2 regions of the Pseudomonas sp. P108 genome follow, and region 2 is predicted to be linked to the other one. Evidence: riboswitches for the same ligand, from Rfam matches in the RefSeq annotation. Region 2 holds a riboswitch; the other holds the start of a gene.
What was found. A riboswitch is a leader RNA that binds a small molecule or an ion and turns the genes downstream of it on or off. The one in region 2 is predicted to bind cobalamin.
Positions count from the first base shown of each region.

Region 1: another riboswitch for cobalamin. It lies ahead of cobO (cob(I)yrinic acid a,c-diamide adenosyltransferase); the one in region 2 lies ahead of QOM10_RS12210 (ABC transporter substrate-binding protein).

Region 1 covers NZ_CP126691.1:1,965,966-1,973,721, forward strand. The annotation lists gene QOM10_RS08665 (C40 family peptidase) at 1-228, shown strand, start outside; gene QOM10_RS08670 (C40 family peptidase) at 449-985, shown strand; gene QOM10_RS08675 (PQQ-dependent sugar dehydrogenase) at 1,119-2,432, opposite strand; gene QOM10_RS08680 (hypothetical protein) at 2,499-3,083, opposite strand; cobalamin riboswitch at 3,247-3,477, shown strand; gene cobO (cob(I)yrinic acid a,c-diamide adenosyltransferase) at 3,557-4,168, shown strand; gene QOM10_RS08690 (cobyrinate a,c-diamide synthase) at 4,165-5,514, shown strand; gene bluB (5,6-dimethylbenzimidazole synthase) at 5,562-6,212, shown strand; gene cbiB (adenosylcobinamide-phosphate synthase CbiB) at 6,209-7,117, shown strand; gene cobD (threonine-phosphate decarboxylase CobD) at 7,110-7,756, shown strand, end outside.
Region 2 covers NZ_CP126691.1:2,761,959-2,769,714, forward strand. The annotation lists gene QOM10_RS12205 (iron ABC transporter permease) at 1-974, opposite strand, end outside; gene QOM10_RS12210 (ABC transporter substrate-binding protein) at 983-1,996, opposite strand; cobalamin riboswitch at 2,140-2,334, opposite strand; gene QOM10_RS12215 (Ppx/GppA family phosphatase) at 2,377-3,312, opposite strand; gene phnX (phosphonoacetaldehyde hydrolase) at 3,662-4,489, opposite strand; gene QOM10_RS12225 (LysR substrate-binding domain-containing protein) at 4,564-5,433, opposite strand; gene QOM10_RS12230 (MFS transporter) at 5,444-6,739, opposite strand; gene psrA (iron-containing alcohol dehydrogenase PsrA) at 6,869-7,756, opposite strand, start outside.

The sequences.
Region 1 (7,756 bases), 800 kb from region 2:
AGCAACCTTGAGCCGGGCGATCTGCTGTTCTTCGCCACCAACGGTCGTCGCGGTCGTGTCAGTCACGCCGGGATCTACCTCGGTGACAACCAATTCATCCACTCCAGCAGTCGTCGCAGCGGCGGTGTTCGCATCGACAGCCTGGGTGACAGCTACTGGAGCAAGACCTTCATCGAAGCGAAACGCGCTCTGGCCAACGCTCCGACCGTAGTCACGGCTCGTAAGTAATCCCCCCGTTGTCGCTGCGTTCGCGGCGACAATCGGGCTTCCGGCAACGGAGTAGACGTATACTTTACAAGGTGAAGTTAAAGTCTTACTTGAAGTTTGCCGCGTAGCCGCTAGAATCCTGAATCTATATTGATGGCAAACCGCCTGCGTGCTCACGCAGGCGGTTTTCTTTTCTGTCCATCGGCAGAAAAAGCCGCAGCCAGATCAGGATGTTCTGCTTATGACGATGTCGGCCCGCCTCACATTGATGCTCTGCGCAGCGCTGCTCAGCGCCTGCGCCAGTCGCACGCCGCCACCTGCGCCGGTGGTTCGTGCCCCGGTCGTGTTCGGCCCCTCCCAAGCTTTTTCGCCTGCTGCTGAAGACGTGCTGTTTCGCGCGCTCGGTCTGGTCGGCACGCCTTATCGCTGGGGCGGCAACACGCCGGATTCAGGGTTTGATTGCAGCGGGCTGATCGGTTTTGTCTACCGTGATGCGGCGGGCATTTCTTTGCCACGTTCGACGCGTGAGCTGATCGTCATGCAGGCACCGAATGTCGGTAAGGAAGGCTTGCAGACCGGCGATCTGATCTTCTTCGCCACCAATGGCGGCTCGCAGGTCAGTCATGCGGGGATCTACGTCGGCGAAGGGCGCTTTGTGCATGCGCCGGCCACGGGCGGCACGGTGAAGCTGGACAGTCTGTCGAAGGCGTATTGGCAGAAGGCTTATCTGAGTGCCAAGCGGGTGTTGCAGCCGGAGCATCTGGCGCATAACCCGTAGTAAAAATCGCAGCCGTTCTAATGTGGGAGCGAGCCTGCTCGCGAAAGCGGTGTATCAGTCAACTCAATGGATGCTGACACTATGCATTCGCGAGCAGGCTCGCTCCCACAGTTGTTTCAGGTCACATTCAACATCACTTCGTGGCTGAGACTCGCCAAACCTTATTGCCAACATCATCCGCCACCAGCAAGCCACCCTGCTGATCGATCACCACGCCCACCGGGCGGCCCAGTGCATTCTCATCCTTGTCGAGGAACCCGGTCAGCACATCCACCGGTGTGCCACTCGGCTTGCCGCCGGTAAACGGCACGAAAATCACTTTGTAGCCACTGTGCGGTTTGCGATTCCATGAGCCGTGCTGGCCGATAAAGGCACCTTCCTTGAACTGCGCCGGCAGGTTGTTGCCCTCGGCGAACGTCAGGCCCAAAGACGCAGTGTGCGGCCCGACGGCGTAATCCGGGGCAATGGCCTTGGCCACCAGATCCGGGTTTTGCGGCGTAACGCGGACATCGACATGTTGGCCGTAGTAGCTGAACGGCCAGCCATAGAAACCACCGTCCTTCACAGAGGTGATGTAGTCCGGCACCAGATCACTGCCGATCTCGTCACGTTCATTCACTGCCGTCCACAGCGCGCCACTGGTGGGTTCCCAGGCCAGGCCATTGGGGTTGCGGATGCCCGAGGCAAAGATCCGGTGATTGCCGGTCGCCCGATCAACTTCCCAGATCGCGGCGCGACCTTCTTCCTTATCCAGACCATTTTCGCCGACGTTGCTATTCGAGCCGACCGTGACGTACAACTTGCTGCCGTCCTTGCTGGCGATGACGTTTTTGGTCCAGTGGTGATTCAGCGTGCCGCCAGGCAAATCGACAACCTTGATTGGCTGCGACTTGATCTCGGTCGCGCCCGGTTCGTAGTTAAAGCGCAGCAGGCGATCGGTATCGGCGACGTACAGATCGTTGCCGACCAGCGTCATACCGAAAGGTGAGTTGAGGTTTTGCAGGAACACTGTGCGCGTCTCAGCGACGCCATCGTGGTCGGCGTCACGCAGCAAGGTGATGCGGTTTGGGCTGGGCACGCCAGCGCCGGCCTTGCCCATGACCTTCTTCATGACCCAGCCGCGAATCCCGCTGCTGTCATCCGGTTTTGGCGGAGCATTGGTTTCCGCCACCAGCACATCGCCGTTGGGCAGCACATACAACCAGCGCGGATGATCGAGGCCTTCGGCGAACGCTGCCACCTGGGTGCCAGCCGCCGCTGTCGGTTTGCCGCCCTCGGGCCAGCCGATCGCCGGGGCGATGTTCACCGTCGGGATCAGGGTCTTGTTCGGTTCGGGCAGCTTCGGCGACGGGCCGGTGCCGTCGGAGACTTGCAGGCTGGAGGTCTCACCGCAGGCGGCGAGCCCTCCGGCGAAGGCGATGACAAAAACGAGCTGGGGCTTGCGCATTGCTGATCTTCCCTATGAATGCATTCCTAATCATAGAGGAGGGCGCAAGCCCGATGGTTCAACTGCTCAGCCGCGGGCTTCCTTGAACAGCACGGCGATTCCCGGGTGATAGTTGCCCGCTTCGCTGCGCAACTTGCGGTAGGCGTAAGGGAAATACCAGGCGACCGCGCAGGTGTGTTCCTTTTGCAGATCGTCGACCATGTCCTGCAGCTCTTCGGGGCTGGCGCTGTGCTGGGGTTTTTGCGGCGCGATAAACAGGCAGCCGAGCTTGAGATCGCTGGCGTAGCTGATGCGTTTGGCGTCGTTGGTGATATCGAGCAGGGCTTGGGTCAGATTCAGGTTGGTGACCTTCGGCCAGCGCTGAGTGGCCTGGATAAAGGCGCGGTCTTCGGCGCCGGCAAGAAACAGATCGGCGCGAGCGTTGCGCTCGCCTTCTTCGTTCTGCTTGCGCGTGGGAGTTTCGTTCAAGGTCACCAGCTCAGCCATCCAGGCCGCCGCCGAGAGCAGTCCGAGATTGGCTTTCTCGTCATGCCAGTAAGGGGTATCGCTGTCGCCGCGCACGGCGTTGTAACGGTCGATACAGTCAAACCAGCGTTCGAGCACCGGGCGCAGGAATTCCAGGCGCGGGTTGCTGATGATCATGCCTTGCATCGTCATCATCCTTTATTGTTGTGGTGGGCTTTTCGGGAAAAGCATGGCTCTTTGATATCATTTGTATCAGTGTGGCACAAGATTGGCGGCAGATAATTGATCGGCGGCAGTTATTCGCCCGATGGCCGCCTCTTTAATTGACGCTCCACCCCCAACCCTCTAACCTTCGCGGCTTGTTTCAGGTGCTCTGTGACCTGCGTCGACAGAGTGAAACAGGGAAGCCGGTGAGGGTTGTCTTCAAGCGAAGAACTACCACGATCCCGGCGCTGCCCCCGCAACGGTAAATGAGTGAAAGCTGCGCCTTGAGCCACTGCCTCGAAAGAAGCGGGAAGGCGCGCAGTCAGGCCAACGCCGCTCATGAGCCCGGAGACCGGCCTGATCCATCCAGCGGCATCACGGTGGGCGATGCCAGGCTTTTTGCCGTCTATTCTTGTGCCTGCCCGCCGTTATCCAGCCTCAACGGAGAGCTCCCCATGACTGATTCCCCCGAGCGCGACGAACGCCATCTGGCGCGTATGCAGCGCAAAAAAGCCGTGATCGACGAACGTATCGCCAACTCGCCTGACGAGTGCGGCCTGGTGCTGGTGCTGACCGGCAACGGCAAAGGCAAAAGCAGCTCGGCGTTCGGCATGCTCGCCCGTGCCATGGGCCACGGCATGCAGTGCGGTGTGGTGCAGTTCATCAAGGGCCGCAACAGCACCGGCGAAGAGTTGTTTTTCCGCCGCTTCCCTGAGCAGGTGCGCTTCCACGTGATGGGCGAAGGCTTCACTTGGGAAACCCAGGATCGTCAGCGCGACATCGCCGCCGCCGAAGCCGCGTGGGCGGTGTCCCGCGAACTGCTGCGCGATCCGTCGATTGGTCTGGTGGTGCTCGACGAATTGAACATCGCTCTCAAGCACGGCTACCTCGATCTTGATCAGGTGCTCAGCGATCTGCAGGCGCGTCCGCCGATGCAGCACGTGATCGTCACCGGTCGCGCGGCCAAGCCGGAAATGATCGAGATGGGCGACACGGTCACCGAAATGGGCATGCTCAAACACGCCTTCCAGGCCGGCATCAAAGCGCAGAAAGGCGTCGAACTTTGAATCAACCACGTCACTGCCCGGCGGTGCTCATCGCCGCGCCGGCTTCCGGTCAGGGCAAGACCACCGTCACCGCCGCGCTCGCCCGTTTGCATCGCAATCAGGGGCGCAAAGTGCGCGTGTTCAAATGCGGCCCGGACTTCCTTGATCCGATGATTCTCGAGCGCGCCAGCGGTGCGCCGGTGTATCAATTGGACATGTGGATGGTTGGCGAGCAGGAGAGTCGTCGTCTGTTGTGGGAAGCCGCTGCCGAGGCGGATCTGATTCTGATCGAGGGCGTGATGGGCCTGTTCGATGGAACGCCGTCCAGTGCCGATCTGGCGCGGCACTTCGGTGTACCGGTGCTTGGCGTGATTGATGGGACGGCGATGGCGCAGACCTTTGGTGCGTTGGCGCTGGGTCTGGCGAGGTATCAGCCGGACCTGCCGTTCGCTGGCGTGCTGGCCAATCGTGTCGGTACTTTGCGCCATGCGCAATTGCTCGAAGGCAGTCTCACTGAAGGCCTGCGCTGGTACGGTGCATTGTCCCGCGAGACCGGTATCGAACTGCCGAGCCGGCATCTCGGCCTGGTGCAGGCCAGCGAACTGAATGACCTCGATGTGCGTCTCGACGCCGCTGCCGACGCTCTCGCCAGCAGCTGTGAGGTAGCGCTGCCACCGGCGGTTGAGTTCGCCGCGCCTGACATCATCGCTGTCGAGCCACTGCTGAAGAATGTACGCATTGCCGTCGCCCGTGATGAGGCGTTTGCCTTCACCTATGGCGCGAGTCTGGATCTGCTGCGGGCGATGGGTGCTGAGTTGAGTTTCTTCTCGCCGATCCGCGACACGCAATTACCTGAAGCGGACAGCGTGTATCTGCCCGGTGGTTATCCGGAGTTGCATCACGTTGCGCTGGCGCAGAACACCGCGATGGTTGAAGCGATTCGTGCGCATCATTCAGCGGGTAAACCGTTGCTCGCTGAATGTGGCGGGATGCTGTATCTGCTCGATTCGCTGACGGACGTTGAAGGTACTCGCGCCGAATTGGTTGGGCTGCTCAAAGGCGACGCGGTGATGCAGAAGCGTCTGGCGGCGTTGGCGTTGCAAGCGGTGGATCTGCCGGAAGGTTCGCTACGTGGGCACACTTATCATCATTCCCTGACGACTACCGAACTGGCGCCGATTGCACGGGGTTTGAGCCCGAATGGTGGGCGTGGGGCCGAGGCGGTTTATCGGGAAGGGCGGATGACGGCGTCGTACGTGCACTTTTATTTCCCGTCGAATCCGACTGCGATTGCCGCATTGTTTACGCCAGACCGTGAGGCCGCCTTCGCGAGCAAGCTCGCTCCCACAGGGGATCGCGTTTCTTGAGCAAGCACCCCGTCCAATGTGGGAGCGAGCTTGCTCGCGAAGAGGCCATGACCGACAACGCATTCTCCGAAGCCGAGCGCGAAGCGGTTTACCGAGCCATCGCCGAACGCCGCGACATGCGCCATTTCACCGGTGGCAGCGTTGAGCCGGATCTGCTGCGCCGACTACTGGAAGCCGCCCACCAGGCCCCAAGCGTCGGCCTGATGCAGCCCTGGCGTTTCATCCGTATCAGCGACCGAGCCCTGCGCGGGCAGATCCAGAACCTCGTGGAAGAAGAACGCGTGCGCACCGCTGAAGCCCTCGGCGAGCGCAGTGACGAGTTCATGAAGCTCAAGGTCGAGGGCATCAACGATTGCGCCGAAGTGCTGGTCGCCGCGCTGATGGATGATCGCGAAAAGCACATTTTCGGTCGTCGCACGCTGCCGGAAATGGACATGGCGTCGTTGTCTTGTGCGATCCAGAATTTGTGGCTGGCCTCGCGCGCCGAAGGCCTCGGCATGGGCTGGGTCTCATTATTCGAGCCGCAGGCGCTCGCCGATTTGCTGAAGTTGCCCGAAGGTGCCAAGCCTCTGGCCGTTTTATGTCTGGGCCCGGTCAAGGAATTCTATCCGGCGCCGATGCTGGTACTCGAAGGGTGGGCGCAGGCGCGTCCGCTCAATGAGTTGCTGTACGAAAATTATTGGGGAGTGAGTCAATGAGTGTGGCGTTGTTGAGTGTCGCCGCGGTGGCGCTGGATGCGCTGCTCGGTGAACCGAAACGCTGGCATCCGCTGGTGGCGTTCGGCAATTTTGCCGGGCGCATCGAGCAACGTTTCAACGCCGGTGGTCGTGGCTGGCGCAGCCATGGCGTCACCGCGTGGGTGATCGCGGTGCTGCCGCTGACCTTGCTCGCCACGGCGTTTTCCTGGGCGCCGTACGTGGGCTGGGTCGTCGAGATTCTCGCGTTGTATTGCGCCCTCGGCATGCGCAGCCTCGGCGAGCATGTCGCGCCAGTGGCTGCTGCCTTGCGCGCGGAAGATCTTGAAGAGGCGCGCAAACGCGTCGGCTATCTGGTCAGCCGCCAGACCGATGAACTCGACAGCACCGCCGTCGCCCGCGCCGCCACCGAATCGGTGCTGGAAAACGGCAGTGACGCGGTGTTCGCCGCGCTGTTCTGGTTTGTCGTGGCGGGTGCGCCGGGCGTGGTGCTCTATCGCTTGAGCAATACGCTCGATGCGATGTGGGGTTATCGCAACGAACGCTTCGAACGTTTCGGTTGGGCGGCGGCGAAAATCGACGACGTGCTCAACTACATTCCTGCGCGTCTGGTGGCGTTGACCTACGCGCTGCTCGGCAAAACCCGACTCGCGTTGAAGTGCTGGCGTACGCAGGCGCCAAAGTGGGACAGCCCCAACGCCGGCCCGGTGATGGCGGCCGGAGCCGGAGCCTTGGGCGTGGAGTTGGGCGGCCCGGCGATCTATCACGGCGAACTGCACGAGCGACCGCAACTCGGCGAAGGCGCTCCAGCGGATGCCGATTCCATCGACCGTGGCTGGCAATTGGTCCAGCGCGGCGTATGGTTATGGCTGCTGATTCTCTGCGTGGGGGCTGAATTCTATGCTTGAGCACGGTGGCCGGCTGCGCAAGGCTGCACTCGATTACGGCATTGCCGAAGCGGATTGGCTCGACCTGTCCAGCGGCCTCGCGCCGTGGCCGTTCCCGATCCCGGAAATCCCGCTGCGCGCCTGGGCGCGTTTGCCGGAAACCGATGATGGTCTGGAGCAAGCTGCGTGCGATTACTACGGTGCCGCGCAAGTGCTGCCGGTGGCCGGTTCGCAGATGGCCATTCAGTTGCTGCCGCGCTTGCGCCGCGCCGGCAAAGTCGGCGTGTTGTCACCGTGTTATGCCGAACATGCCGAAGCCTGGCGCCGCAGCGGTTACATCGTGCGCGAAGTGCTGGAGCAGGAAGTCGAATTTTTTCTCGACAGCCTCGACGTGCTGGTGGTGGTCAACCCGAACAACCCGACCGGCCTGAGCCTGACCCCGGCACGATTGCTCGACTGGCACGCGCGGCTTGCCCGGCGTGGCGGCTGGCTGGTGGTCGATGAAGCGTTCATGGATAACACGCCGCAACTGAGCCTGGCGCCGCATGCGCATCAAGTCGGGCTGATCGTGTTGCGTTCGTTCGGCAAGTTTTTCGGTCTGGCCGGGGTGCGTCTGGGCTTTGTGCTGGCCGAGCGCAAGTTGCTCAAGCTGCTCGCCGA
Region 2 (7,756 bases):
AGGGCAAACACTGGCGCCCCGACCAGTGCGGTAATCACCCCGACCGGAATCACCTGGCCCTTGATCAACGTGCGCGACAGCACATCAGCGGCAATCAGAAACACTGCGCCGCCCAACGCACTGGCCGGCAACAAGCGCGCATGCCCGGTGCCGAGCAACAGCCGCGCGGCGTGGGGAATCACCAACCCGACAAAACCGATCGAACCGACAATCGACACCATCACCGCCGTCACCAGTGCCGCGCAGCCAATCAGCAGAATCTGCACACGTCGCACCGGAATGCCGAGGGATGCCGCCGAATCCGCACCAAAGGTAAACGCATCCAGCGCCCGCCGATGCCACAGACACACGACCAGTCCCAACACGGCCACCGGCACCGCCAGCCACACCGACGGCCAGCGCACGCCGCCGAGATTGCCCAACAGCCAGAACATGATGCCGCGCGCCTGTTCAGAGCTGGCCGAGCGGGTGATCAAAAACGCCGTGAGCGCGTTGAACAGCTGCGAGCCGGCGATCCCGGCAAGAATGATCTGCCCGGTGCCGCTGGCCGAACCGCTGACTCGCGCCAGCACAATCACCAGCACGAACGCCGTGACTGCGCCGGCAAATGCACCGACTGACAGCGAGATGATCCCGGCGCCGACACCGAGCAGCGCCACCATCACCGCCCCGGTCGAGGCGCCGGCAGAAATCCCCAGCAGATAGGGATCGGCCAGCGGGTTGCGCAACAGCGACTGCAAAATCACCCCGCACGTCGCCAGACCGGCACCGCATGCAGCCGCGACCAGTGCGCGGGTCAGGCGATAGTTCCAGACGATGCCTTCGTCGATAGGATCCAGCGCGTACCCGGCGCCCCACAATTTGTTCGCCAGCACTTGCACGACCACGCCCGGTTCAATCGAGGTTTCGCCGATGGCCACACCAGCGACCACTGCAATCAACAGTGTCACCAAGGCCAGCAGCGTACGGATCAGACTGGCACTCATTGCGACAGGTCATTGCCGTTGATGGCCGTGGCCAATTGCTCGATGCCATCGAACATGCGCAGGCTCGCCTGCATGGCCATGGCGTCAAGAATGATGATGCGGTTGTGCTTCACCGCGTCCATGTTGCGCGTCACCGGGTCAGTGCGCAGGAAGGCGAGTTTCTTTTCATAGTCGTCGGCGGGGAAGCGTCGACGGTCCATGCGCGCGATGACGAGAAAGGTTGGATTAGCCTTGGCGATGGTTTCCCAGCCGACCGTTGGCCACTCTTCATCGGACTCCACCACGTTACGCACGCCGAGGGTGCTGAGCATGAAATCGGGAACGCCTTTGTGCCCGGCCACGAACGGCTCGATGTCCATTTGTGCGCTGGAAAACCAGACCAGCGCGCTGGCATCCTTCAGCTGTTTGCCTTGGGCTGTGGCAATCGATTTGGCGAGGCTGGCTTTGAGCTCGTCGTTGAGCTGCTGGCCACGCTCCTGAACATCGAAGATCTGCGCCAGTTGGCTCACGCTTTTGTAAATCGTCTCGATGCGAAACGGCGCCAGTCGCGTGCCATCGGCGCCGACGAGGTTGTCCTTGGCTTCGCAATCGGAAGGCAGCAGGTAGGTCGGAATCTTCAGTTCATGAAATTGCTCGCGGGTGCCGACCGCGCCTTGCGGGCCGACCATCCATTCCAGCTCCACGGCGACCAGTTCCGGGCGCTTGCCGATCACCGATTCGAAACTTGGCTCGTTGTCAGCCAAACGCTCGATCTTGTCGTCCTGGGCTTTGTATTTGGCCAGCACATTGTTGAACCACAACGAGGTGCCGACGACTTTGTCGCCCAGGCCCATGGCGTAGAGCATTTCCGTGCCGGCCTGGCCGATGGTCACGGTGCGCGTCGGTGCGTGCTGGAAGGTCAGGGTGCTGCCGCAGTTTTCGACGGTCAGTGGATAGACAGTCGATGCCGCCTGCGCCATGGCGCCAAGGCTCAGGCCGGTGATGAGGGTGGCGATGCGGGGCAGCAGCATGTGGCAGTCTCCGAGGGAACCGTACGGGGAGCGGGAGAGTACGGTCTGGAAACACACCATCGAACGCGGTCAGGAAAACAGCGCAAGGCCGGGCAGCCAACGAAGACGCGCACGGCACGATGTCCTTCCCGGACACCCCGCCGGTTAGTAATCACTGTGCCGGCAGGTCTCCTGACTGATGCGTCATCGCCTGGCTCCGGCCTTCCCGGGATTCACCCAGTGGCAGTCGTGGAGCAGGCTCGGCACCTACAGTTGCGGGGGCAGTTCCGATCAGTGCTGAGCAAGCACCTCGGATTCCCTGTTAGTCCCGTTCGGGAACCGGCGGCGGCATGGTAGTCGATCGAGCCGCTGAAGGGGAGACGAATCTGCCGTGACGAGGATTAGTGCTGGCTCATCAAACCGTGCAACACGCCTAAACGCAGGCCCGGTTCGGAGGGCAGCATTTGCGCGATGCCGAACACCTTGAACGCCGCCAGCATCAACACCAGACCGCCGGGCAGAATGCTTTGACGATGCGGTTGCAGCCCGGCCAGTTTCAGTTGCTGGACGTTGTTCACCTTCAGCAGAAGCAACGACAGGCGCAGCAGTCCGCCGTAGGTGATACCGTCCTGACCGTAGTCGTTGAGGCGATTGGCCTTGAGCACTTTGGCCAGCATGCGCGCGGTGCCGGACGAACCGATGGTTTGCTGCCAGCCCTGAGCGCGATAGCGTCGGGCAACCTTTTCAAACTGCAGGATGGCAAAGCGTTCGGCCTCCTGTAGGGCACCGGCGGACACGTCACCGCCGCGAAAGAAGCGCGTGCTCAAGGTGCCACTGCCAATGGCGATGCTTTCGGTGAGCAATGGTTGTGAGCCTTGGCCGAGGATCAGCTCGGTGGAGCCGCCGCCGATGTCGACCACCAGGCGCAGGTCTACGGCGCTCGGCAAGGCGTGGGTCACGCCGGCGTAGACCAGCCGCGCCTCTTCATGGCCGCAAATGACGTCGATGGGAAAGCCCAGATGCCGCTCGGCACTGGCCAGAAACAGTTGCGCATTGTCGGCCTCGCGCACTGCGCTGGTCGCCACCGCGCGAACCCGGCCGGCCTCGAAACCGCGCAGCTTCTTGCCGAACCGCGCCAATGCCTGCCAGCCGCGATCCAGTGCCAACGCATCCAGCGCACCACCATCAAAACCTTCGGCGAGACGCACGGGTTCACGCAGGGTTTTCACTTCCTGAATCTGCAAGCCCTTTCGACTGCGCACTGACTGGCCGATCATCAGGCGAAAGGCGTTCGAACCCAGGTCGATGGCGGCAAACAGCGAGGCGTCGTCTTTCATGGGAATCCTTGCAATGCATCCGTCGCGAGGCTCAAGACGGTTTGCGAGGATTCTGCCGTGATCTTGATGACATCCTGATGACGGGGTGGGGGCGGTTCAATGAATTTGGTGCTGTCATGACACTGTCATTATCCGGCGTCTATGCTGAGGCCAATACATCGCGTGTTCTTAAAGTTTTTGCTGCCAGTTTTGGCAGCTTTTTTTTGCCCGCGATTTGGCAATGCCGCGAACTGATCGTTCCCATGCTCCGCGTGGTAATGCCTCTAGGGACGCTCCGCGTCCAGTGACGCGGAGCGTCACGGGCTGCATTCCCACGCAGAGCGTGGGAACGATCAGGGGTAGGGGCTACTCAGCAGGCTTGCGGGGTTTCGCCCCGGGCCAGACGCGCATTGATGTCTTCGATTACCTCAGGCAACTCGGCGATGGTGTCGATCAGATAATGCGGGCGCGAAGGCGCGAACATCTTGCCAATTCGCTCACGTTCCTCTGCCAGACGATCCGATGGCAGCGCTTTGAACTGCTCATAGGTCAGCCCCAACGCATTCCCCGAGCAGGTCAACGCCACCGTCCACATCCCCGCGCTACGCCCTTCAAGAATTCCGGGCCAGGTGTCATCGACCTTGACGCACGCCGCCACGTCACTGATGCCCAAGGCAATCACATTGGCCAGGGCCTGCGCTGGATATGGCCGGCCATTCGGCACTTCATCGGTGGCGACGACATGGTCAGCGACGTAGCCATTTTTCCGCGCCAGTTCGACGACCTTGGCCATCACCACCGCCGGATAACCGGAGCACGAACCAATTTTCAAACCCTTGTCGCGCAACGCTGCAATCGCCTCGAGCGCACCCGGAATCAGCGCTGAATGCAGGGCGATTTTCTCGATCTGCAACGGCATGAAGCGCTCGTAGATTGCCGTCACATCGTCGTCACTCGGCAAGCGGTCGAACGCCGCACGATAACGCTCGGCAATCTGCGGCAGGTTGCACAGGGTGCGGATGTGATCCCACTTGCCCATGCCCATTGGCCCGCGCGCTTCTTCCAGCGATACCGCGACGCCGAACTCGGCAAAGGCTTCGACGAAAATCTGCGTCGGCGCAAACGAGCCGAAATCGACAACGGTGCCGGCCCAGTCAAGGATCGCGGCTTGCAGGTGAGTCGGTTGTTGGTACTGCATGGTCAATCTCCGTTTTCAGGTAAGCGTGGGCCGTCCCTCGGTAATGAGGTAGGCGGTTCAAGGGTCAGTGCTGATCAGGTCAGCGGTGGATTCGCATCAAACAGTTCGGCAATCACTGGCCGGTTCCTGCGGATGCCGAGGCAGCACAGGTGGTATTCGATAAAGAACGGGTGGTCGACAAAGGTGATCGGCGTGGTGCCGGGTGTTTCGGCGTACTCGACGGCCGAGACAAACCCGATGCCGATGCCCTTGACGATGGCGTGCACGATGGCTTCGCGGCTGTTGAGTTGCATGACGCAATTGAGCTCGATATCGAGACGCTTGCAGCTTTCTTCCACCAGTTGGCGGGTGCGCGCACTTTGTTCGCGCATCACCCATTTTTCGCGGCTGATTTCGTTGATGTGTACCTGCGCCTGACTGGCCCACGGATGGTCATCGCGCACCACAGCAATGATCGGATAACGGTGATACAGCCGCGTGTGGAAGCGCTCATCGAATTCCGACAGCGCCAGAATCGCCACGTCGATATCGAAGTTGAACAACCGCGCCAAGGTGTCCTTTTCCGAGGAAAACGAGGTTTCCAGTTCGATATCCGGGTGGCGCTGCATCAGCTCATAGGTCAGATTCATCGCGATCGGCGGTGACACCGCGCCGAGGCGCAGCATGCCGGTCTTGCGCTGCTTGAAGCTCTGCAACAGTTGCACCGCTTCATCTTCCTGGCCGAACAGACCTTGAGTGATCGCGTAGAGCTTGTGCCCGGCGGCGCTCATCTCGATGTAGCGTCCACGGCGATGGAACAGCTCGACCGAGAAGGTTTTCTCCAGCGCGTTGACCTGCTCGCTGACGGTCGGCTGACCGACGCAGAGGTACTCCGCCGCGAGGGTGAAGCTGCCGGTCTTGGCCACCGCATGAAACGAACGCAACCACTTGTGATACTGGTACATGCAAGCCCCGTCAGCGTCGGATGAACAATGCCACTGCCGCACTGCACAGGCAGGCGCTGGTGACCACTATGAAGATCAGAGACGTATTTGCCGTGGTGTCAAGCAGACGCCCGATCAGTGGCTCGGCCAATCCGGCGAACAGGTAGGAGGAAAAGTTCATGATCCCGGTCGCCGTACCGGCGCGTTTGGCGCCGACCAGATCCGGGCACAGCGCCCAGAAACTCGAGGCCGGGCCGTAGACGAAGAACCCGCAAAGGAACAACGCGACCAGGCCGATCACGCTGTGTGGCGGCAGGCTCCACATCCACAGGCTGGTGGCGGCGCCGAGGAACATATAGAGCATGATCGCCAGATACCGCTTGGAGCCGAACAGTTTGTCCGACACCCAGCCGTTGCTCAGTGCACCGACCGCCATGCCGACGGGGAGGGCGACAGTGATCCATTTCGGATCGATCATGCCGTCACCGCTTTTCCAGTCCGCGCCGAGAAAGTGCACCGGTACCCAGACGATCAAGCCGTAGCGCGCGGCGTTTTGAAAGCCCAGTGACAGCGCGGCGATGAGCAGGCGAGGGTTTTTCAACACGGCTTTGTAGCGTTGGGCCGAGGACTCGACTTCGCCCTGTGCCGCTTCCTGATGCTTGTCGTCAGCGTTGGCCACACCGGTATCGCCCACCGGTTCGAAACCCATATCCTGCGGGCGTTCGCGGGCAACCAGATAGAAAATGATCCCGCCGGCGAGCATTAGCAGCACCGGCAAACGGAAGATCCAGCGCCATTCCAGTTGCAGCACTTCAAGCACAACGATAGAGGTGACGTACGACAGAATCGACGCGCAACCGGCGGCGAAAGTGTAGAAGCCATAGACCTTGCCGCGCTCGCCCGCCGCCCACCAATTGGCAATCAACCGACCGCCCGGCGCCCAGCCCAAGGCCTGAAAGTAGCCGTTGACGCCCCACGGCAGAATCAGGCTGGTGAAACCGCTGGCGAAACTGGTCACCCAGTTGGCACCGCAGGACAACACTGCACCCAGCGTCATGATCCGCCGGCCACCGAACTTGTCGGCGAGGTTGCCGTTGATGGCTTGGCCAATCGCATAGGCCCAGAGCATCGCCGCAGAGGCCCAGCCGAGGGTTTCCTTGCTCAGGCCGAACTCGGCCTGAATCCCCGGAATGGCAAAACCGAAGGTCTGCCGCCCGGTGTAGAAAAACAGGTAACAGAACATCGCCGCCAGTAGCATGCGCCACTGCGCGACCCGGAACGAGGCAGAACGGACGGCGAGACCAGGCATGGTTTGGGCACGATTCATGATCTTTTCCTTATTGTTGTCGGTTCCCGCCGGTTGTCGTCGGCGGGTGCACTCTTTTTCGGTGCGGCAGGAAATCACCGCGGCGTGACGCCGCTGGCGGTGCTTGGGTTACTCGGGTGTCATCAGGCGTCAGGCGGCTTGCGAACCAATGAAGTTCTTGCCGCGTGCGCCCTGCATCGCGAGATGGATAATGGCTTCGGCGTCCTTGGCCGAGACGCCGTAATCGGCAAACTCGGTCTTCACCCCGAGGCTGTGCAGGAACTCGCGCAACTGCTGCTGGGCTTTGCCCAGGTCCGCGCCGAACACCCTTTGCAAGGTACGGTCGCGAGTGGCGTCGTGACCCCAGGCCAAACCCAAAACCAGCGGCAAGGTGAAGGAGCAGGCGATGCCGTGAGGCAAGCCGTGGCGCAAGGTCATCTCATAGGAAATCGAATGCGCCAGCGCGGTTTTGGTGTTGGAAAACGCTAGCCCGGCCTTGAGCGCAGCGAGTGCCATGCGGCTGCGCAATTCGTGACTGGAGAGATCTTTGTGCAGACGCGGCAGGCATTCGAGGATGTCCTCGATTGCGGAGATCGCGAAGGTGTCCGAGACCGGGTTGGCGTTCACGTTCCAGATCGCCTCCAACGCATGGGACAGCGCATCGAGACCGGTGGAAACGGTCACGCCGGCCGGTACGGTGAGCATCAGTTGCGGGTCGATGATTGCCACGCGCGGCCAGGTGCAGTCCAGATGCAGCGAGTATTTCTTCTGGCTGGCGCTGTCCCAGATCGTCGCCCACGGGGTGACTTCGCTGCCGGTGCCGGCGGTGGTTGGTGCGGCGATCAGTTGTTTGCAACGGGCCGGGGTGAACGGTTTGCCGCTCGACAGCAGGCTCAACAGTTCATCGAACCGGCCGGATTCGGTGCCGACGATCAACGCTTTGGCGGTGTCGATGGCGCTGCCGCCACCTACGGCGAGGACCACGTCACAGTCGCCGGCGTGCTGCCAGAAGTGCTCGTAGGTGCTGCGCAGGTGGGC